DNA from 4 places in the Cupriavidus sp. 207A1 genome. Region 3 is predicted to be linked to each of the others. Evidence: predicted binding sites of a transcription regulator. Region 3 holds the regulator's gene; each other region holds the start of a gene.

The links. The regulator FNR, encoded in region 3, switches genes on or off when oxygen is low (the NO sensors DNR and NnrR bind a similar motif). The targets are predictions, from matches to a motif close to TTGATNNNNATCAA.
Region 1: AC3FMM_RS20335 (OmpW/AlkL family protein) is a predicted target of FNR. The motif match lies at 993-1,006, and genes of this name have one in related genera.
Region 2: AC3FMM_RS17210 (universal stress protein) is a predicted target of FNR. The motif match lies at 2,328-2,341, and genes of this name have one in related genera.
Region 4: ubiU (ubiquinone anaerobic biosynthesis protein UbiU) is a predicted target of FNR. The motif match lies at 3,382-3,395, and genes of this name have one in related genera.

What each region holds. Positions count from the first base shown of each region.
Region 1 covers NZ_JBYOJO010000011.1:95,790-101,059, forward strand. Annotated here, with positions in the region: gene leuA (2-isopropylmalate synthase) at 1-723, shown strand, start outside; gene AC3FMM_RS20335 (OmpW/AlkL family protein) at 1,067-1,708, shown strand; gene AC3FMM_RS20340 (AMP nucleosidase) at 1,786-3,285, opposite strand; gene AC3FMM_RS20345 (GNAT family N-acetyltransferase) at 3,473-3,862, shown strand; gene AC3FMM_RS20350 (NADPH-dependent F420 reductase) at 3,894-4,643, opposite strand; gene AC3FMM_RS20355 (MBL fold metallo-hydrolase) at 4,730-5,270, opposite strand, start outside.
Region 2 covers NZ_JBYOJO010000008.1:253,371-258,640, reverse strand. Annotated here, with positions in the region: partial or broken gene AC3FMM_RS17220 (bifunctional aminoglycoside phosphotransferase/ATP-binding protein) at 26-1,519, opposite strand; gene AC3FMM_RS17215 (lecithin retinol acyltransferase family protein) at 1,593-2,075, opposite strand; gene AC3FMM_RS17210 (universal stress protein) at 2,462-2,902, shown strand; gene AC3FMM_RS17205 (ABC transporter ATP-binding protein) at 2,909-3,661, shown strand; gene AC3FMM_RS17200 (ABC transporter permease) at 3,655-5,270, shown strand, end outside.
Region 3 covers NZ_JBYOJO010000003.1:235,453-240,722, forward strand. Annotated here, with positions in the region: gene ccoP (cytochrome-c oxidase, cbb3-type subunit III) at 1-597, shown strand, start outside; gene ccoG (cytochrome c oxidase accessory protein CcoG) at 647-2,119, shown strand; gene AC3FMM_RS06715 (FixH family protein) at 2,163-2,372, shown strand; gene AC3FMM_RS06720 (hypothetical protein) at 2,369-2,614, shown strand; gene fnr (fumarate/nitrate reduction transcriptional regulator Fnr) at 2,669-3,394, opposite strand; gene AC3FMM_RS06730 (sulfite exporter TauE/SafE family protein) at 3,472-4,230, shown strand; gene scpB (SMC-Scp complex subunit ScpB) at 4,817-5,270, shown strand, end outside.
Region 4 covers NZ_JBYOJO010000004.1:338,961-344,230, forward strand. Annotated here, with positions in the region: gene AC3FMM_RS09640 (histidine kinase N-terminal 7TM domain-containing protein) at 1-692, shown strand, start outside; gene ubiT (ubiquinone anaerobic biosynthesis accessory factor UbiT) at 700-1,164, opposite strand; gene AC3FMM_RS09650 (U32 family peptidase) at 1,161-2,093, opposite strand; gene ubiU (ubiquinone anaerobic biosynthesis protein UbiU) at 2,158-3,216, opposite strand; gene AC3FMM_RS09660 (NAD(P)H-dependent flavin oxidoreductase) at 3,490-4,653, shown strand; gene AC3FMM_RS09665 (hypothetical protein) at 4,752-5,270, opposite strand, start outside.

The DNA of each region.
Region 1 (5,270 bases), on a different contig from region 3:
CCGTACGTAGGCGATCTGGTGTTCACCGCGTTTTCGGGGTCGCACCAGGATGCGATCCGCAAGGGCTTTGCGCAGCAGCAGCCGGACGCCATCTGGGAAGTGCCCTACCTGCCGATCGACCCGGCCGACCTGGGCCGCAGCTACGACGCGGTGATCCGCGTCAACAGCCAGTCGGGCAAGGGCGGCATGGCGTACCTGCTGGAACAGGTGCATGGCCTCTACCTGCCGCGCCGGCTGCAGATCGAGTTCAGCCGCGCGGTGCAGGCCATGACCGACGACAGCGGGCTGGAAGCGAGCGCGGACGACCTGTATGGCCTGTTCGAGCGCGAGTACCTGGCGCGCGAGGCGCCGCTGCGCTATGTCTCGCACCAGCTGGCAAGCGACAGTACCGGCGCCACCGTGATCACGGTGCAGATGGAGCGCGACGGCCAGCCCTGCAGCGTGCGCGGCAGCGGCAACGGCCCGATCGACGCCTTCATCGATGCGCTGGACCTGCCGGTACGCGTGATGGACTACCACGAGCATGCGATGAACGCAGGCGCCGACGCGAGCGCAGCGTGCTATGTCGAAGTCCGTGTGGGCGATTCGCCGACCGGGTTCGGCGCGGGCATCGACGCCAACCTCGTCACGGCTTCATTGCGTGCAGTGCTGTCGGGTGTGAACCGGCACCTGCAGGCGGGCTTTGCCGGCGGCGCTCACGCGGCCAGCGCCGCCGCGGCCTGATGCCTGAGGTGTAGCGTTTGGCAAGAAAACCGGTGTGCCCCGCCCCCACGGGGCACACCCGGAAAGACGCCCTTGCGGACGCCCACGACATGCCTGGTGCGGATCCGGACACGCGTTGCGCGCGCTCGGATCTTTCGCACAGCGTAAGCGGCAGCATCGGGCCGCGCTACGAATCATTTCGCATGTGGTTAGAAGCGATGTCCGAGGATGCATCGGTGGTGGCCGCGTTGTCGCGCCATCGCGACGCCGTGCGCTCCATTTGGTTCCGCTTGTTTTGTGTCAAGGCCACCGCCACCCCGCTCCGCCACACTGGGCGCGCCTTGATAACAAACCAAGCAGACCCATGAAAACACTGTCTCTTCGCACCGCCACCTGTTCGGCCATCGCCGCCTGCGCCATGCTCGGCGCCTTCGCCACGCCCGCGGCCGCCGCGGACGACGCCCAGGGCAACTGGATGGTGCGGCTGCGCGGCACCTACCTCGACATGGCCCACAGCTCCGATCCCGTCGGCGGCGTCGGCCGTTCGGACCGCATCACGGTCAACAACAAGTGGATCCCCGAACTCGACGTCACCTACTTCTTCACGCCGAACTTTGCCGCCGAACTGGTGCTGACGGTGCCGCAGAAGCAGAACGTCTACCTTGACGGCAACAAGATCGGCACCTTCAAGCACCTGCCGCCGACGCTGCTGATGCAGTACCACCTCATTCCCAACGGCACCTTCCGCCCGTATATCGGCGCGGGCCTGAACTTCACCCACATCTGGGGCGAGAACATCGCCAACAACTCGCTGCAGCTCGATAGCTGGAGCGTGGGCCCGGCGCTGCAGATCGGCATGGACTACAAGCTGACCAGGAACTGGTTCCTCAACGCCGACATCAAGAAGATCTGGCTGAAGAGCGATGTGAAGGCGGGGGACGTCAAGGTCTCCAAGGTAAGCCTGGATCCGTGGCTGTTCAGCGTCGGGGTGGGGTATCGATTCTGATCCTGCCGCGCGACAAAAAAGGCCGGCGTCGAAGGGGCGCCGGCCTTTTGCATTTCATGAGCGCGCGCAGCGGACCGCTACCTGAACGCCGGCTCATCAAAGCTGCGCAGCTTGCGCGAATGCAACTGCTCCACGCCGTTCTCGCGCAGGATGCGGATCGCTTCCAGGCCGATGGTCATGTGCTGGCTGACGCGCTGGCGATAGAACGCGTTGGCCATGCCGCGCAGCTTGAGTTCGCCATGCAGCGGCTTGTCCGATACGCACAGCAGGGTGCCATACGGCACGCGCAGGCGGAAGCCGTTGGCGGCCACCGCCGCGCTTTCCATGTCGATGGCGATCGCGCGCGACTGGTTGAAGCGCGCATACAGCGACTTGGACTTAAGCTCCCAGTTGCGGTCGTCGGTCGATACCACCGTGCCGGTGCGCATGCGCGTCTTCATCTCGTTGCCGGACAGCCCGGTCACGCGCGCCACGGCTTCCTGCAGCGCCACCTGGATCTCGGCGATCGGCGGCACCGGCACCCACGGCGGCAGGTCGTGGTCGAGCACGTGGTCGTCGCGCACATAGGCGTGCGCCAGCACATAGTCGCCGAGCTGCTGCGAGCGGCGCAGGCCGCCGCAGTGGCCGACCATCAGCCAGCAATGCGGGCGCAGCACGGCGAGGTGGTCGGTCATGGTCTTGGCGTTGGACGGCCCCACGCCGATATTGACCAGCGTCACGCCCAGCTTGTCGCCGCGCACCAGGTGGTAGGCCGGCATCTGCGGCAGCACGCGCGGGCGCGTGGCGTCGTCGGGTTCGGGCGCGCCCAGGTCCTGCACCACGTCGCCAGGCTCGACAAAGCGCGTGTAGCCGCCGCCATCGCCATTGCCGTTGCCATTACCCATCAGCGCGCGCCCAAGCGCGACGAACTCGTCGACATAGCGCTGGTAGTTGGTGAACAGCACGAAGCGCTGGAAGTGCTGCGGCGCCGTGCCGGTGTAGTGGTAGAGCCGCTGCAGCGCCAGGTCCACGCGCTCGGCGGGGAACAGCGACAGCGGCCAGGCTTCGCCCGGCACCGGCTCGTAGGTGCCGTTGGCAATGCCGTCATCGATGCGGTTCAGCTCCGGCAGCACGAACGAGGCCTCCAGCTCGCGCGCCTGGGTGTAGCTGATGTCGGTGGTCGAGGCCTCGATCACGAACGGCAGCGGGATCGGGCGCCGGCTCAGGCCCACCACCACCGGCACGCGGTGATAGCGCATCAGGCGCTCGATCTGGTCGCGGTAGTAGTCGGCCAGCAGGTCGGGGCGCGTCACCGTGGTGCCGTAGACGCCGGGGTACGCCACCGTGCCCCAGGAGGGGCGGCTGTCGGTGACCATGGTCTCGATGTTGACCGAGATGCCCAGGTACGGATAGCACGCGTGCGCGGCCGAGGGCAGCGGCTTGCCGCCGGCGAAGGCATCGAAGCGCGCGCGCACGGCGCCGACCGATGCATCGTAGATCTCGCGGATGCGGGCAACCGCCGCATCCGCGTCGGTGAACTCGGCGAGCTGGTCGGCCGGATGCGCGGAGGAAAAGACGGGGGCGTTCATGGCGGCCATGATACCGCGCCGGAGCGCCGCCGTGAGCGACGCCCCGGCGCGCCAGGCGCCAAATTGACGCGCCCGCGCCCGCTCGCTACACTCCGCCAATTGCGCAGCACGGCTTGCCGTGCCGTTCTCGACTCGCGGCGCCCCTGGTGGCAAGGGGCGGCGAGGGGCCGTACATGCTTTGCTGGGAGAGCCGCCAATGGAAATCCGTAACTTGTTGCCCGAAGACCTCGAGGCAGCCAGACAACTACTGATCGCCAATGGCTGGGCCCACCGCGTGGGCGGACCCGAAAAATTCGCGCGGCTGGTGGCCAATTCGCAGCGCGTGGCCGTGGCGGTAGAGAAAGGCGAGGTGGTCGGCTTTGCCCGCGCGTTGTGCGACGACGTCTGCGACGGTTTCCTGTCGATGGTGGTGGTGGCGCCCGGCCACCGCCGGCACGGCATCGGCCGCGCCCTGGTGCGGCATATCGTCGGCAGCGACCCCGATATCAGCTGGATGCTGCGGGCGGCGCGCTCGTCCGAAGCCGCCTTCTTCGGCCAGCTCGGCTTTACCCCCTCGATGGTTGCGATGGAGCGGCGCCGGCCCTGAACCACCCGGCCAGTACCACCCCGGCGCAGCGTCAGCGTCCTCCCATCTTCTGCCGGAACTCGTCGGCCGTCCCCACCTGCCGGAACAGCGGCCCGCCCGGCGCGAAGCGATCGGCGCTGGCCAGCGGCCCCACCACCACCGGTTCGAAGCCCGCATCGCGCACTAGCTGCGCCGCCACTTGCAGCGCGGCCGGGTCGTCGCCAGCGATCGGCACCGCCACCAGCCCGCCGGGCCGGTGATGCTCGCTGGCAAACTGCGCCGCGCCCATGAAGTTGAAGGCCCGCACCACGCGCGCGCCGCGCAGGTAGCGCGCCGTGGTGAGGCCGATGCCGTCGCGCCTGGCCTCGTCGGCAATGGGGCCGTCGCGGTGTTCGTAGGCGTTGGTGGCGTCGAGCACGATCTTGCCTTGCCAGGCGCCGGCATGGTCACGAGCGAGTTGCGGCAGCGCGCCATAGGGCGTGGCAAGGAACAGCACGTCCGAGAACGCAATGGCCTCGGCCACCGTGCCGGCGCGCGCAAGCGTACCCAATTCTTCGACCAGCGGCTTGAGCGCCTCCGGGTGCCGCGACGAGAACAGCACCGGATGCCCGGCCTTGACCCACAAGCCGCCCACGGTGCCGCCAATGCGGCCCGAGCCGATCACGCCGATGCGCTGCGCCGCGGCCTCGCGGGCCGGCGCCGGGCCGGGCTGGGCGCGCACGGCGCGCGGCAGTGGCGCAACCAGCAGTAGCGCCGCGGCGCCGGCGCGCAGCCAGCGGCGGCGGGTCACATTGGCAGGCATGGCAAGTCCTCCGGCAGGCGGGGCCGCCGCCCGGTACGCGTGGCAGCCCCCTGGGATGACTCTAGGCGAAAAGCCGCCGCGCGTGGCTAGCGGTCGTTGCGGATCGGGCCATACTCGGCCGGCACCCACGTATAGCCGGCGGTATCGCGGCGCACATGGCCCAGGCCCGGGAACGGCATGTGCGCGCCGCCTACCCACAACCGGCCCCTGGCGGCCTGCTCCAGGATGCGCTTGCGCGTGATCACGGCCTGGTTGCTGTCGACGTCGAACTCGATCGCCACCTGCGGCCGACGCAGCTGCAGCGCATGGTTGTGCACGATGTCGCCCCACAGCAGCAGGCTGTCGTTGCCCGAGGTGAACAGGTAGCCGCTGTGCCCCGGGGTATGCCCGTTGGCCGGCACCACGCGCACGCCGGGAACAAGTTCGGCAATGGATTCACTACGGGCGCTGCCGTTGAAGGTGCGCAGGCGCTGCGCCGCCTGGTACGGCGTGACCGCGGCACGCGCCATGGCGAACAGGCCCTGCGCCTCCTTCGGCGCGGCGGCGGCGTTGGCTTCGCTCAGCCAGTAGTCGAGGTCGGCCTTGTCGACGTAGACCGTCGCGTTCGGGAACGCGGCCTTGCCGTCC
Region 2 (5,270 bases), on a different contig from region 3:
TGTCGCGCGCTGGCCTGACAAAGCTGTCCGGAGAAGCGACACAGGCACGCTCAGCCTCGGTCAGATGCTCCTGGACAAGCATTTGCCACGCCAGCACTTTCTCGTCGGCATCCGACGGGTCGCCGCCAGCACTGGCGCGGGCAGCGATGCGGGCGCGCAATGTCTCTGGACTCGCCTCGCAGTCGACGATGGCGAACGGCACGCCAAGGCGGCGCGCCTGGGCAGCAAAGCGTTCACGCTCGGCGCGGACCAGGAAAGTCGCGTCGGCAATCATAGGGAACCCGGCGCGGCATCCGAGCCGGCAGACGGCGAGCAGGCGTCGGTAGGCTCGCGCCGTTGCGTCAGCGGTATACCAGCCACCACAGGGCATCACGCCGCGGTGCAGACGCTTGCGCAGCGCATCGGCGCGCACACGGATCATCGATCCGGCCTCGCTCAACTGTGCGGCAATCGTAGATTTTCCGCTGCCGGACAGGCCATGCATCAGCACCATCGGCCCGCAACCGCGTCTCAGGCACGCCCATGCCAACGCCAGCAGCCGGCGCGCCTGGGCCTGATCCGACGAAACATATAAGCCCTCGGCGTGCTTCTGGCTGGCACGCTCCAGCAGCACGCGCGCGCGCACCAGGGACCGCATGGCGAGATAAAACGGTAAAACGGTCAGCGCGCCGTAGTCCCCGGATTGCTCCAGGTAGCCGTTAAGCAGCCTGTATGCCAGCGCTGCCTGTCCATGATGCAGCAGGTCCATGACGGGGAAGGCCAGGTCGCTGATGGTGTCAGTCCAGCGCAAGGCGGCGTCGAACTCCAAGCAGTCGAATGGCGTCGGCACGCCGTTCAGCAGCACGATATTGCCCAGGTGCAGGTCCCCATGGCACTCCCGCACATGGCCGTTGCGCAACCGTGCCCAGAATGCACTCGTCAGCCGGGTAGCCTCGCTGAGCGCGCGCCGGGCCACGCGGCTGGCCAAATGGCTGGCGGGTTCCAGCCGCTCGATGGCGCGTAGGCACTCTGCAAGCGTCGCGACGATGCATGCTGGCGTACCAAGGTTACCGGACGGGGCGCCAGGGGGCTGCGCCTCGTGAAAGGCAGCTATGCTGCGTGCCAGCCCATCGATGTGGCACGCCTCCAGTCGGTTCGCGGCGACTCTTGCGCTGAGCAGGTCATCCTGATCAAAGCGCTGCATACGAACCGCATGCTCTATCGGTATGCCGCTGCCGCCAATGCGGACCGAGCCGGGCGTAGGGCCTGGCACAATCGGTACCACATCGAGATACAGGGCCGGTGCGAACCGGCGGTTCAGGCGAAGTTCAGTCGTACAGTCGTCATGGCGTGCCCGCGCGGTGGAGAAGTCGACAAAGTCGAAACGCACCGCCTTGCGCACCTTGTACGCAAAATCCCCGGCAAGGAAGACAAGGGAGATATGCGTCTCCACGACCTGCACGGCCGGCGCGGGGTGAGGGTAGGCGTCGGGTTGCTGCAAGGCGGCCATCAAGTCCGCGTCACCCCATAGACGTTTCATGTCCTTGCCGTCTGTTCCCTTGCGTTATCGTGAGCTGGTTCCGCAAGCGCGGCGCCGCACATGGTCCCGGAGCCTATGCCGTCACGTCGGCAAGATCCTGTCCCACGATGCGCGTCGCGCTACAGATTACACCAACGATCGCCAGCAGTGCGCGCCACGGGTGGTGCAGCATTGCCTCCACTTGTTCGCTACGGCTCTCTCCAGACAGACACCAGCTGCAGAAGTGCTCGCAGTTGTTGGTGAGCAGGCGGTAGTCATCCTCGCCAAGTCGCTCCGTTGCGCGCCGTACGATCTCCGCGCCGACATACCTTGCTTGTGTGGCCGGCTCGACGCGAAAGCCGAACCCGCCGGCAAAACCGGCGAGGGTGATTGTCTCGACCGGGCCGCGGCGCAGGAAACCTTTGAACCCGACATAGTGCACGACCTCGCCGTTGCCGACATAGATGCCATGATGGACATAACCTAGGCGGTCCGTGTTCAGATGCGCGCCAAGAGGAATGTCCGCGGCTGTTTCCGGAGGGCGCTGTGCGTGTCCGATGTGATGTTCGTCGCTCATCGCTTTTCCCCTTGTGCCTGGTTGCGCCCGTCTATGCCTGCAGTATCGTTTTCGGCCGGAGATGCCGAAATCAGCCGGTTCCGAAAAACGTGTCGGCTTGCAGCCATGCACTTCGTACGCGCATCGCGACGGCGCTTGTCCGCCGTGCGCACAGCGTTGTCAGCGGAACCTGACAGGGCCGTTCACCCGGCGTCGGGGCGGCCGAGCCGAGAAAGCCGGGGCAGCCAGGACTTTCGATATCCGGTGCAAATGCTGATGCGCATCAAGCCACGTCGCCGGAGCACATATAGGTTAGAAGCAAGGCCAAGGCGTTAGCGCGCCGTGTAGCTGGCCGGATCTGGACTCATGTCCATGACGCTTGCCCGTCGAATACGGAGGAGGATGCGATGCAGAATATTGTGCTGGCAACCGACGGCTCGGCCTACAGCGATGCGGCAGCCCAATTCGTGGCGGGCCGAGAGCTGCTCAGGGAAAACGTGTGTGTGCATGTCGTGCACTGTGTGCCCGAGGTGTCTGGCGAGGTCAAGTCCTACATTGACAAGGAAGACATCAAAGCGTGGCATGCCGAAGAGAACGCCAGGATCATGAAGTCCGTGATCGACATCCTTGAGACGGGAGGCGTGCAAACGGTCAGCCACGGCCTGGTAGGATTCGCCCCCGAGCGCATCGTGGCATACGCCCAGTCGATCCACGCCGGGGCCATCATCATGGGCACGCATGGACGGGGCGCGTTTCTGGACGCCATCGTGGGATCGGTTGCGAGCCGCGTGATCGCGCATGCGCCGTGCCCGGTGATCCTCGTCAAGCCGAAGGCAAACCAAGCGTAGGCACGGATGGGCAGCATCATTGAGGCAGCCAGCGGTAGCGGCGCGGCGAGCGGCCGGGGGCCGTTGTTTCGGCTGCGAAACGTCGGCAAGACCTACGACATGGGCGAGATCCAGGTCCGGGCGCTGGCCGGACTCGACCTTGACCTGTTCGGCGGCGAATTCGTGGTGCTGCTGGGTGCATCGGGGAGCGGAAAGTCGACGCTGCTGAACATCCTTGGTGGCCTGGACCGGCCCAGCACCGGCACGGTGATCTACCGCGATCACGACCTTACCGTGGCGGATGACACAGATCTGACCCGCTACCGACGCGAGCATGTTGGCTTTGTCTTCCAGTTCTATAACCTGATTCCCAGCCTCACCGCGCTGGAGAACGTCGCCCTGGTCACGGAGATCGCTGTTCACCCGCTAGAGCCTCTTCGTGCGCTGGGCATGGTAGGTCTGGCGCAGCGAAAAGATCACTTCCCGGCCCAACTCTCAGGCGGCGAGCAACAGCGCGTCGCCATCGCCCGTGCTGTCGCCAAGCGCCCAGACATCCTGTTGTGCGATGAGCCTACCGGCGCGCTCGACTACAGCACGGGAAAGCTGGTGCTTGAGGTATTGGAACGGGTGAACCGAGAGCTGGGCGCCATTACCGTGGTCATCACACACAATGCCGCGATCTCGGCAATGGCCGACCGCGTTGTGCATATCAGCAGCGGAAGCATCACCAGCATTCAGCGCCATGCCACGCGGGCCAGCCCCTCGGAGCTGTCATGGTAAGCGCCACAACCAAGATGCTTGGGCGCGACCTGTGGCGGCAGCGCGGGCAGGTGGTCGCCGCCGCACTGGTGGTTGCCTGCGGCATCGCCGTGCTGGTCGGGATGCAAGGTGCCTGGCAGTCCCTGGCCATCGCACAGGAGCGCTACTACGCCGGCCACCGATTTGCCGACGTGTTCGCCAATGTCAAGCGTGCGCCGGGCGGTGTCGCCGACCAGATCCGTGCCTTGCCTGGCGTCAGGGGCGTCGAGGCGCGAATCGTACGCGACGTGACCGGCGATGTCCCAGGCTTCAGCGAGCCTGCCACGCTGCGGCTGGTCTCCTTGCCGGCCACCGGCGTGCCGGTGGCCAACGCGCTTTTCCTGGTGTATGGCAATTATCCGAACCCTGCCCGGGAGAAAGAGGTCGTTGCCAGCGCCGCGTTTGCGGGTGCAAACGGCCTTAAGGTGGGCTCCCATGTCACAGCCGTCATGAACGGGCGCGAACGGGAGCTGGAAGTGGTCGGGATTGGCATGTCGCCCGAATTTGTCTATGAAGTCGGCCAGGGCATGGTGTTCCCGGACAATCGCCGCTTCGGCGTGCTGTGGATGGGTCGCGATGCGATTGCGTCGGCGTTCGGCATGGAGGGCGCGTTCAACGATGTGGCGCTGACACTCGACGCAGGCACGGATGCCCGCCAAGTCATCGGCCAGCTAGACCGCATGCTGGCGCGCTATGGCAGCCTCGGTGCCTACGGCAGGGAGGACCAGCTTTCCCATCGATTCCTGACCGACGAGCTGGCCGAGATCGGCATCACCGCTACCTACGTGCCGGCGATGTTTCTTGGTGTGTCCGCATTTCTCCTGTACGCGCTGTTGAGCCGGCTGGTAACCATCCAGCGTGCCGAGATCGGCTTGCTGAAGGCATTCGGTTATGCCGGTCATACTGTCGCCTTCCAGTACCTGAGGTTCGCGCTTGTCACTGTCGGGGTCGGCATCGCAGCCGGGATACCGGCGGGGCTGTATCTCGGGCAGCTGCTGGTCGCCCTGTATCGGCAGTACTTTCACTTTCCGCAATTGCAGGCCGAGTTAAGTCCGCGGGCAGTCGTGCTGGCCGTGCTGGCGAGCACCGTGGCCGCAACGATCGGTGCCGGCGCGTCGGCGTGGCGCGCGAGCAGGCTGCCACCTGCCGAAGCCATGCGACCGGAACTACCCGCGGGATTCCGCGCGGGCGTGCTGGATCGCATCGGCCTGCTGCGGGCGATGCCGATCCCATTGCGGCTGATCGTACGCAACCTTGCCAGGCGGCCAGGCAAGGCCGCGCTATCGATGATAGGGATCGCCCTGGCCGTCGGACTAATGGTGGTCGGCAGGTTTGGCCTGGACGGGGTGAACCAGATTCTCGCATTGCAGTTCGGCCGGGCACAGCACGACGACGTAACGCTGATTTTCACCGATGCGCAACCCGTCGCAGCCGTCTTCGATGTGGTGCAGTTGCCTGGCATCCTGCGAGCCGAAGGCTTCCGGGTTGCGCCAGCTTGGCTACGCCACGGCCATCGCGCCAAGCGCGTGGAGCTCACGGGACTTGAAGCCAATGCGCAGCTACGCGAGGTGGTCGGCCATACCATGGGGCG
Region 3 (5,270 bases):
CGCATGCAGAACGAGATCTACGGCAAGTACCTGAAGATGGACGTCAAGCAGGTGGCGGCGGACCCGCAGGCACGCGAGATCGGCCAGCGCCTGTTCCTGAACTACTGCGCGCAGTGCCATGGCTCCGATGCGCGCGGCAGCCGGGGCTTCCCCAACCTGACCGACAACGACTGGCTGTACGGCGGCGAGCCCGAGACCATCAGCCAGACCATCGCCAAGGGCCGCAATGGCGTGATGCCGCCGTTTGGCGCTGTCATCGATGCCAAGCAGGCGGGCGACGTGGCGCAGTACGTGCGTTCGCTGTCCGGGCTGTCGTCGGATCCGATCCGCGTGTCGCGCGGCGAGGGCGCGTTCAAGACCACCTGCGTGGCCTGCCACGGCGCCGGCGGCAAGGGCAACCAGGCCCTCGGTGCGCCGAACCTGTCGGACAATGTCTGGCTCTATGGCAGCTCGGAAGCCAGCATCGTCGAGGCCATCCTGAAGGGCCACAACAACCATATGCCGGCACACGAGGAAATCCTGACGCCCGAACGCATCCGCATGCTGACGGCCTATGTGTGGGGGTTGTCCAATACGGGAGGCGGAGCCGGGCAATGATCGACGACTCATGTGAGCGAGCGCTCGAGGCTCGCGGGAGAACTCGCCCATGAATGCGCCCGGGACCGAAGAAGTGGCCCGGGCGGCCGACCTGCAACGGTCGGCCGCTGCGCCGGGCGAGACCTCGGAAGAAACCCTTTACGAGGTCCGCCGCAAAATCTATCCGCGTTCGGTGAAGGGCGCGTTCTCCAGCTGGCGGGTCTGGCTGGTGATCCTGACCCAGCTGATCTACTACGGCACGCCCTGGCTCCAGTGGAACGGACGCCAGGCCGTGCTGTTTGACCTTGGCGAGCGCAAGTTCTATATCTTCGGACTGGTGCTGTGGCCGCAGGACGTGATCTACCTGGCGGTGCTGCTGGTCATCTCCGCGCTGGCGCTGTTCCTGTTCACGGCGATCGCGGGACGGCTGTTCTGCGGCTACGCGTGCCCGCAAACGGTCTACACCGAGATCTTCATGTGGATCGAGCGGCGGGTCGAAGGCGACCGCATCGCCCGCATCCGCCTCGACGGGGATCCGTGGAGCCTGCGCAAATTCCGCATCAAGGCAACCAAGCATTTCCTGTGGGTGCTGATCGCACTGTGGACCGGTTTCACGTTCATCGGCTACTTTGCGCCGATCCGCGAACTGGGCGGCGAGGTACTGGCGCTGACGCTGGGCCCCTGGCAGGCATTCTGGATGCTGTTCTACGCGTTCGCCACGTGGGGCAACGCAGGCTTCATGCGCGAGCAAGTATGCAAGTACATGTGCCCCTACGCGCGTTTCCAGAGCGTGATGGTGGACCGCGACACCTTTGTCGTGACCTATGACGTCGGCCGCGGCGAGCCGCGCGGCAGCCGCTCGCGCAAGACCGACCATCACCAGGCCGGGCTTGGCGATTGCGTCAACTGCAGCATCTGCGTGCAGGTATGCCCGACCGGCATCGACATCCGCGATGGCCTGCAGTACGAGTGCATCGGCTGCGGCGCCTGCATCGACGCCTGCAACCAGGTCATGGACAAGATGGACTACCCGCGCGGGCTGATCCGGTACACCTCGGAAAACGCAATGCGCAAGGGCCTGTCCGCTGCGGCATCGCGCAAGCGCCTGCTGCGTCCGCGCGTCATCATCTACTCGGTGATCTGGGTGGCGCTGCTGGCGGGGTTCATGGCGTCGATCATGCTGCGCACGCCGCTGAAGGTCGACATCATCCGCGATCGCGGTGCGCTGGGCCGGGAGGTGGAAGGGCGCTGGATCGAGAACGTCTATCGGCTGCAACTGATCAACACCACCGAGGCGCCGATGCAGATCCGCGTGCGTGCCGACAGCGATGAACTGAAGGACCTGACGGTCGAATACGACAAGCAGGCCGAATCGCTGGCGCCAACCTCCAACCGGCTGCTGCCGATCCGCATCCGCGTGCCGATAGAGGCCGCCAGGCAAGGCACGCACAAGATCAACGTAACAGTAACGAGCGAAGGCACGGAGCAAGGGCATGCTGAAATTCGGCAATCCACCAGTTTTATCGTGCCGCGCGATTTGTGAAGCTAGGCGACTCACACGTAGTCGCCAGGACGAAGGGGGCAAGATGAGTCAGCAAGGCAATCCGTGGTGGAAGGAACCGTGGCCATGGCTGCTGATGGCCGGTCCGCTGGTGGCCATGGTGGCGTGCGGCGTGACGATCTGGCTGGCGTCGGCACACCCCGACCTGCCGGTGCAGGGCGCGGCGCGGCATGGCCTGGTGGTCGAGAAGGTGGAAGCGGTGGCGCCCAAGTCCGCGGCAGCGAGGCAGCCATGAGGTTGCGCTGGCTGATGTGGGTGCTGTGGCCGGGCTTCCTGATGGCGGGTCTGGCGACGGCGACGGTTTTTTCCGTCGTCGATCCGGGCGACCTCAAATTCTTCGGCCATCCGATCGAATCGTCGCGCGAGTCGGTCTATACCGTCGGCTTCCTGCTGGCGTGGGTGTTCTGCGCGTTGTCCAGCGGGCTGACGCTGTACACCATGCCGACGCGGCTGGCGGATACGGACGAACTGGAATAGGGAAGGACTATCGCGTTGCCGGCGCCGCAGGCGGCGCGGCAACGCCGCGGTGGCTCAGCAGCTACGGCTGTAGAGTTGCTTGATGCCGTCGATGTCGATCAGCTTGACATGCCGTTGGCGGATCTGGATCAGCCCGGCCTCGGCAAAGCGCGAGAACAGGCGACTCACGGTCTCGAGTTTCAGCCCGAGGTAGCTGCCGATCTCTTCGCGGCTCATGCGCATCACGAACTCGGACGCCGAATAACCGCGCGCCGACAGCCGTTCCGACAGGTTGATCAGGAAGGCGGCGAGGCGTTCCTCGGCGCGCATCGAGCCGAGCGTGACCAGCATCAGCTGGTCGTGCGTGATTTCCTTGCCCATCAGGCGCAGGAACTGCTGTTGCAGCGAAGGCAGGTCGGCGGACAGCGTCTGCAGATCGTTCATGCGGACCACGCATACCTCGGTATCTTCGAGTGCGGTCGCATCGGATGCATGCTGCATCTCGCCCAGGCCGTCGAGGCCGACGATTTCACCGGGCAGGTGGAACCCGGTAATCTGCGAGCGTCCGTCTTCGGTGGTGACATGCGTCTTGAGCGTACCGAAGCGGATGGCGTAGACCGCGGTGAGCGGGTCACCCATGCGGTAAAGGGTTTCCCCCTTGTGCACGCGGATGCGTTCCTGCACCAGCGTGTCGATCTTGGCAAGGTCTTGCTGCGACATGCCAACCGGGAGGCACAGCTGTCCCATCGCACAGGTGGAGCAGCGGGGCGACATCTCGGTAATGGGGATGGAAGTGAGCAATTGGAACCTGCTAGAAATGGCAGCGGGGCACGATATGGGCATTTTACCGTGCGATGTGATCCGGCAGGGAGACAGAATTGACATTTGGAGTATTGATCAGCGTTTTCCTGCTCGCTCTGCTGGGCGGCGTGCACTGCGCCGCCATGTGCGGCGGCGTGGCGCTGGCCGTGGAGCAGCGGCGCGGCAAGGCAGCGCCGGTCAGCCTGGTGCGCAGCCGCACTGCATGGCTCGGCGAGTTACTGTTGATGCACTTTGGCAGGATTACCACCTATATGCTGCTCGGTGCGGCGCTGGGCGCCGCGGGCGCCACCGCCTGGAAGCAGGACTACCTGCCAGTGCAGCGCTGGCTGTTCGGCGCCGGCAGCCTGATGCTGCTGTGGTCGGGCTGGCGCCTGCTGCGCGGCAGTACCTTTACCGTGAACTGGCTGGAGCGGCTGGCGGCGCGTGCCGGCGCTGCGGTGGCCGGGCGGCTCGGCGGCGTCGCCGGCGCGTTGCCGGCCTTCGTGCGGGCGCGCGGCGGGCTGGCCCGGCGTTATGGCGTGGGCCTGGCCTGGGGGCTGGTGCCGTGCGGCATGGTCTACGGTGCGCTGACGCTGGCGCTGCTGGCGGGCAATGCCGGCTCGGGCGCGCTGGTGATGGGCGTGTTCGGGCTTGGCACGCTGCCGAACCTGCTGGTGCTGTCCGGGCTGTCCGGCTATCTGAGACTGTGGTCGCGGCGACCGGGCGTGCGCCTGGGCGCGGGCCTTGCCGTGATGGCGTTCGGCGGGCTTGGCATTGCGCGAGCGGTGCTGCTGCCACATTCGCTGGCGGAACAGGGCTTTTGCCTGGTGTTTTGATGCCCCATGCGGCATCCTGCGGCGCCGGCACCCCGCGCAAGCAGGATGATGGTTGCAGGCGGAGCCGGGAATGCCATACAATCGCCAGCATTGCGGTATCGCGCGGAGTCAGACAGGCTGCGGTAAGCAGCGGCGATCAGCGCCTGGCGGTCTTCCTATCCGAAGGCGCGCTCGGGACGCGGGAAGCGGAAGGCTTTCGATGAGCGCCAGTCCCCGCGATCCATCCGGTTCAAAAGATCTGGTTCAAAAGTCCGGTTGGCGCTGCGGCGTGGTAGATGCCGGCCTTGCTCCCGATACCCGTATTTTCTTGCGTCCGAGGCGTTCAGTTCGCCGACCGCGATGTCCGTTTGTGCGGACGAGCGACGCAAGAGGTTCGCTGGCCGATCCATGACGGCATGCGGACGATCTCCTGCCGGAAGCCCCGGCAACTCGATGCAAAGAATGGGAAGTGCACGGCCTGGGTACGGCAGGTATCCGGCTCGCTGCGCAATGAGATGGCGGTGGCTTTGGCACCGCTGTATCCAAAATCTCCGGTGCCCCGGATCCGTCCGGGAGCAGGTGCAAAGACAGGCTGCACACCATCAACATGAATACCCAAGAGGCGAAGATCGTCCTCGAGACGGCGCTGATCTGCGCGCAGGAACCGTTGCGCGTCAACGATCTGCGCCGCCTGTTCGACGATGACGTCGGCGCAGACACTATCCGCGTGCTGCTGGACGAACTGCGCCAGGATTGGCGCCCGCGCGGCGTGGAGCTGGTGGCGCTGGCAAGCGGCTGGCGGTTCCAGAGCCGGCCCGAAATGCGGGAATACCTCGACCGCCTGAATCCGGAAAAACCGCCAAAATACTCGCGTGCGGTGATGGAGACCCTGGCGATCATCGCCTACCGCCAGCCGGTGACCCGTGGCGATATCGAGGAAATCCGCGGTGTGACGGTCAGCACGGAAGTGATCAAGAAGCTCGAGGACCGCAGCTGGATCGAGGTCATCGGCCATCGCGACGTGCCGGGTCGCCCGGCGCTGTATGCCACCACCAAGGCCT
Region 4 (5,270 bases), on a different contig from region 3:
TTGCCATGCCCTTCGTGCCGCCGGGCGCGCCGTTCGAGCTGACCGGCGAACGCGTCGCGCGCCTGGATGGCAGGCAGATGGGCAGCCTGCTGTTCCTGCGCGACATCAGCCGCTTCCAGTCGCGCGAGCTGGCGCTGAGCGCGCGGCTGGGCCAGACCGAAGAGCAGCTGTGGCAGGTGCAGGCGGACCTGGACATCGATGCCCTGACCGGCATCCGCAACCGCCGCTACTTCCAGCGCGAATCGATCGCCGCCGTGACGCGCGCGTGCGAGCGCGGCCAGCCGCTGGGGCTGCTGATCCTGGACGTTGACCAGTTCAAGCAATACAACGACCTGCATGGCCACATGGCCGGCGACGATTGCCTGCGGCAGATCGCCGGCGCCCTCAGCGGCGTGCTGCACGGCGAGCAGTTCTGCGCGCGCCTGGGCGGCGAAGAGTTCGCCGCGGTGCTGCCCGGCGCGAGCCGCGACGAAACCCGCGAGCTGGCGCGCCGCATGGTGGCCGCGGTGCGCGACCTGGGCATTGCGCATCAGGGCACGCCAGTGCAGCCGGTGGTGACGATCAGCGTGGGCGCGGTCTGGGCCATGCCCGAAACGCCGCGGCTGGAGCCGCTGCTGCACCGCGCCGACAGCGCGATGTATCGCGCCAAGCGCGCCGGGCGCAACCGCTTCATGCTGGACGGCGAGGCCTGAGCCGCGCTCAGGATGCGGCGCCGGCCCGTCCCGCGGTGGCGCCATGCAGCGCCACCAGCCGCGCCGCGGCCTGGCTGACCCACGCCGGCCGCGGCGCCGCATCGAGCCAGTACTTGACCTCCAGCCCCAGCGCAGTGTCGCCGCTGATGACCAGCCGGCGCTGGAAGAACAGGGTGTCGGTGTCGGCCTCGCCGCCCAGCAGGCGCAGGTAGTCCACGGCGCAGGCACGCAGCGTCAGCGCGGGCTCGGCGTCGGTGCTGCCGGCGCGGAAGCGCCCGCCTTCGCAGCGGAACGGCACGGCCAGCTCCAGGTCCTGCACCGTCAGCAGGAAGGCATGCCCATCCAGTGCCGCGGGCGGCTCCAGCCAGCCGGCGCGGCGCGCCAGCTCCAACGCGGCCACCAGCGGCAGCGCCCGCGCGCGTGCCGGCAGGCGCCGGTGCACGCCCGCCATCAGCTTGTGCAGCGCGCTCATGCCGGGGCCTCCCAGGCGATGCCGGCGCGGCCGTGCCAGTAGCCGTTGCATGGCTGGGCACCGGCCGGCGCGATGCCGCTGGCGGCCGGCGGTCGTTGCCCGGCGCGGATCGCCGCCAGCTGCTGCACCACCGCGAGCGTGCCCGACGAATGCGGGCTGACGCGCAGCATCCCCACGCCCATTCGCGCCATCGCCAGCGTCTCGGCGCACAGGTCAAGGCAGGTGGCGCTCTGCGTCTGCACCCCGTTCAGCGTGAAGAACGCCTGCCCTTCGCCGGTCGCGGCGACCAGGCCATCGGGATAGTCCATGCAGCGGAATTCGCAGCTGTCCTTGCGCAGGCGATGATGGCGCGCGGTAAAGCAGCGCGCCGAGAACGCCAGCGGCAGGCGGCCCCAGACGAAGGCTTCGAGCTGCATGCCGGCGGGCCGCGCCGCCGCCAGCGCGGCCAGCGTGGTGCCGTCCATTTCCACCGGCGCGACACAGCCCACCGCGCCCAGGCTGGCGAGCCACGCCAGCGTATCGGCATGGTAGGCATTCAGATGCGGGCCGCCGAGGAAGGGCCGCCCGCCCATGCAACGCACCGCGCCGGGATCGTTGGCCTCGACCAGGTAGTCGTCCTGCGCGCACACGCGCCGCATCCAGGCGATATCGGTGTCGGACTCGACCAGCACCGGCGTGGACAGCACCACTTCCTTGCCGGCATCGCGCAGCATCTGCGCAATCTCCAGCCATTGCGCATGACGGATTTCATGGCGGCGGGTGCAGACGGTTTCGCCCAGGTAGACGCGGTCGACCGGCGCGTCGGCGACCGACGCATAGAACTGCAGCACAGCCTCGCGCGGCCAGTAGTACAGCAGCGGACCGAGGGCGATGCCGAAGCCGGGCATCGCGGCGGCGTGCGGCATCGCGGCCGCGGCGGTGTGTGGCATGGAAAGCTCCATCGTGGCCGGCATGTCCAGCATGTCCGGATACAGGCAGGTGGGTGACATGGTGTCAGCGCCAGGGGCGGTCGTAGGCGCCCTGCGTAACCTGGTCGCCTTCGGCATGGCGTCCCAGCGTGCCCTGCCACTCCTGGCGCGGCGCGAAGCGCGCCGGATCGGCGCAGGCGGCGTCGATCGCCGCGCGCAGCACGCCGACCACGTCGCCGACATAGCGCGGGCTGCGCTGGCGCCCTTCGATCTTGATCGCGGCAATGCCCATGTCGATCAGCGCCGGCAGCAGCGACAGCGCGTTCAGGCTGGTGGGCTCCTCCAGCACGTAGCCGCGCTCGCCCTCGACCTCGAAGCGGCCCTTGCACAGGGTCGGATAGCCGGCCGGCTCGCCGGGCGCGTAGCTGTCGATCAGGATGCCCGACAGCCGTGCCTGCATGGTGCCGTCCTGCTCGGTCCAGCGCACCGCATGCGCGGGCGAGCACACCCCCTTGTTGTTGGGCGAATCGCCGGTGGCATACGACGACAGCAGGCAGCGCCCCTCGGCCATCACGCACAGGCTGCCGAAGCCGAACACCTCCAGCTCGACGCCGGTCTGGCGTGCCAGCTTGCCGATCTGCGCCAGCGACAGCACGCGCGGCAGCACCACGCGGCGGATATTGAAGCGCTCGCGCATCAGCTCGATGGCATCGGCGTGCGTGGCCGAGCCCTGTACCGACAAGTGCAGCCGCAGGTCCGGATGGCGCGCGCAGGCATAGCCCATCAGGCCCGCGTCGGCCATGATCACGGCATCGGCGCCCAGGTCCGCGGCCGCATCGACGGCGCGGTGCCACTGCGCCACCGCACCCATCTGCGCGAAGGTGTTGATGGCGAACAGCACCTCGGCGCCGCGCGCATGGGCTTCGGCCACGCCGGTGCGGATGTCGGCCTCGGTGAAATTCAGGCCGCCGAAATTGCGCGCGTTGGTGGCATCGCGCAGGCCCAGGTAGACCGCGTCGGCGCCGTGCTGCAAGGCCACGCGCAGCGCCGCCAGCGAGCCGGCGGGCGCAACCAGTTGCGGGCGGCGCGGCGCGCACGCGGCGGCCGGGGGGGAGTCGGATCGGGCGGGGGTGGAACAGGTCATCGGGGACTGGCGCCGGCGGCGGCGCGGGGGAAGGAAGACAGCGGCCGATGCTAGCCAAGCGCCCGCGGCAGGGGCTTGACCGTGCGCAAACCCACGCCAACGGCACCCCGGCCGCGACGGGCTATGCCGGTCGGCGTAGGCCGATGGCAGGCCACCCGGCCACGCTTGACCTGCGGCAAACGCGGGCCCGTGCCGCTGTGCCACGCTTGCGCGTCATCCCCGCGCCGGGGCCGCCGTGCGGCCCGGCGTCCATCCCCTTCCGGAGACCCGTTTATGAATCACCCCTGGCTCAAGCTGGGCGGCCGTCGCCTGCTGCCGATCGTGCAGGGCGGCATGGGCATCGGCATCTCGGCCCACCGGCTGGCCGGCGCCGTCGCGCGCGAGAACGGCGTCGGCACCATCGCCAGCATCGACCTGCGCCACCACCACCCCGACCTGATGGCACGCACCCGCGGCAGCCGCGACAAGCCGGCCATCGAAGCCGCCAACCTCGAGGCGCTGGACCGCGAGATCCGCGCCGCGCGCACCGCCTCCGAGGGCCGCGGCCTGATCGCCGTCAACGTGATGAAAGCCGTGGGCTCGCACGCGGCGCTGGTGCGGCAAGCCTGCGAAAGCGGCGCCGATGCCATCGTCATGGGCGCCGGGCTGCCGCTGGACCTGCCCGAACTGACCGCCGGCCATCCCAGGGTGGCGCTGATCCCGATCCTGTCCGAGGCGCGCGGCATCGGCCTGGTGCTGCGCCGCTGGATGAAGAAGGGCCGGCTGCCCGACGCCATCGTGGTCGAACACCCGGCGCACGCCGGCGGCCACCTGGGTGCCGCCACCATCCAGGACCTGTCCGAGCCCCGCTTCTCGTTCTCGCGCGTGCTGGGCGAATGCCGCGAACTGTTCGCGCAGCTGGGCCTGGCCTGGGACAGCATCCCGCTGATCCTGGCGGGCGGCATCGACAGCCACGCCAAGGTGCGTCACTGGCTGGGCGAAGGCGCCGCCGCGGTGCAGCTGGGTACGGCCTTCGCCGTGACCGAGGAATGCGATGCCCATCCGGCCTTCAAGCAAGTGCTGGCCACCGCGCGGCCCGAAACCCTGCGCGAATTCACCAGCGTGGCCGGCCTGCCCGCGCGCGCGGTGCTGACGCCATGGCTGCAGCGCTACCTGTCGAGCGAAGCGCGCCTGCAGCGCCGCGCCCGCGTGCGCGAATGCCTGGAAGGATTCGATTGCCTGCAGGCCTGCGGGCTGCGCGACGGCATCGCGCGCATCGGCCAGTTCTGCATCGACCTGAAGCTGGCGCAGGCGGTACGCGGCGACGTGGAACGCGGCCTGTTCTTCCGCGGCCGCGGCGCGCTGCCGTTCGGCGAGGCCATCCGCCCGGTGGCGGAGCTGATGCACTATCTGCTGACGGGGGAGAAGCCGGCCGGGCTGACACCGGCGGCCGGCTGACCGTTTGTGTGCTCCCTCTCCCGCTTGCGGGAGAGGGTTGGGGGTGAGGGCGAGAGCATCGACGAAGTAAAGGCTGTCGCTATTGCCACCGCCTGCCCTCACCCCCGCCCCTCTCCCGCAGGCGGGAGAGGGGAGCAAACCGGCGGCACGCCCATCCCCTCCACAACACGCGGCGGCAACCCTCCACACCTGCGCATCCGCCGCATGCAGCGCAGCGCCGCCAGCAATTGCCATCCCAGCCATGCATTGGCCCCCGCCAGCAGCAGCCCGCCGACGCGGGCCAGCAACGCCGGCGCCAGCGGCAGCGCCAGCAGCACCGCGTAGGCCGCCAGCAGCAGCCACGCCTGCCCGCGCTGACTGCCCGGCGCGATGATCGCCTGCATCGCCGGCACGCGCGCCCTTGGCGGCAACAGCCGGCGCAGGTGCAGCCACACCAGGAACGGCACGATCTTGCCCAGCATCGCCGTCACCGGCAGCACGCCAACGCCGACCAGCGCCATCGTGCCCGCCCACCACGCCAGCGGCAGCGCCGCCGCGGGCAGGACCACCGCCGCCGCTCCCAGCACCGCCGCGCCGAGCATGCTGGCGCATGCCACCGGCCACAACGGCCACAGCGG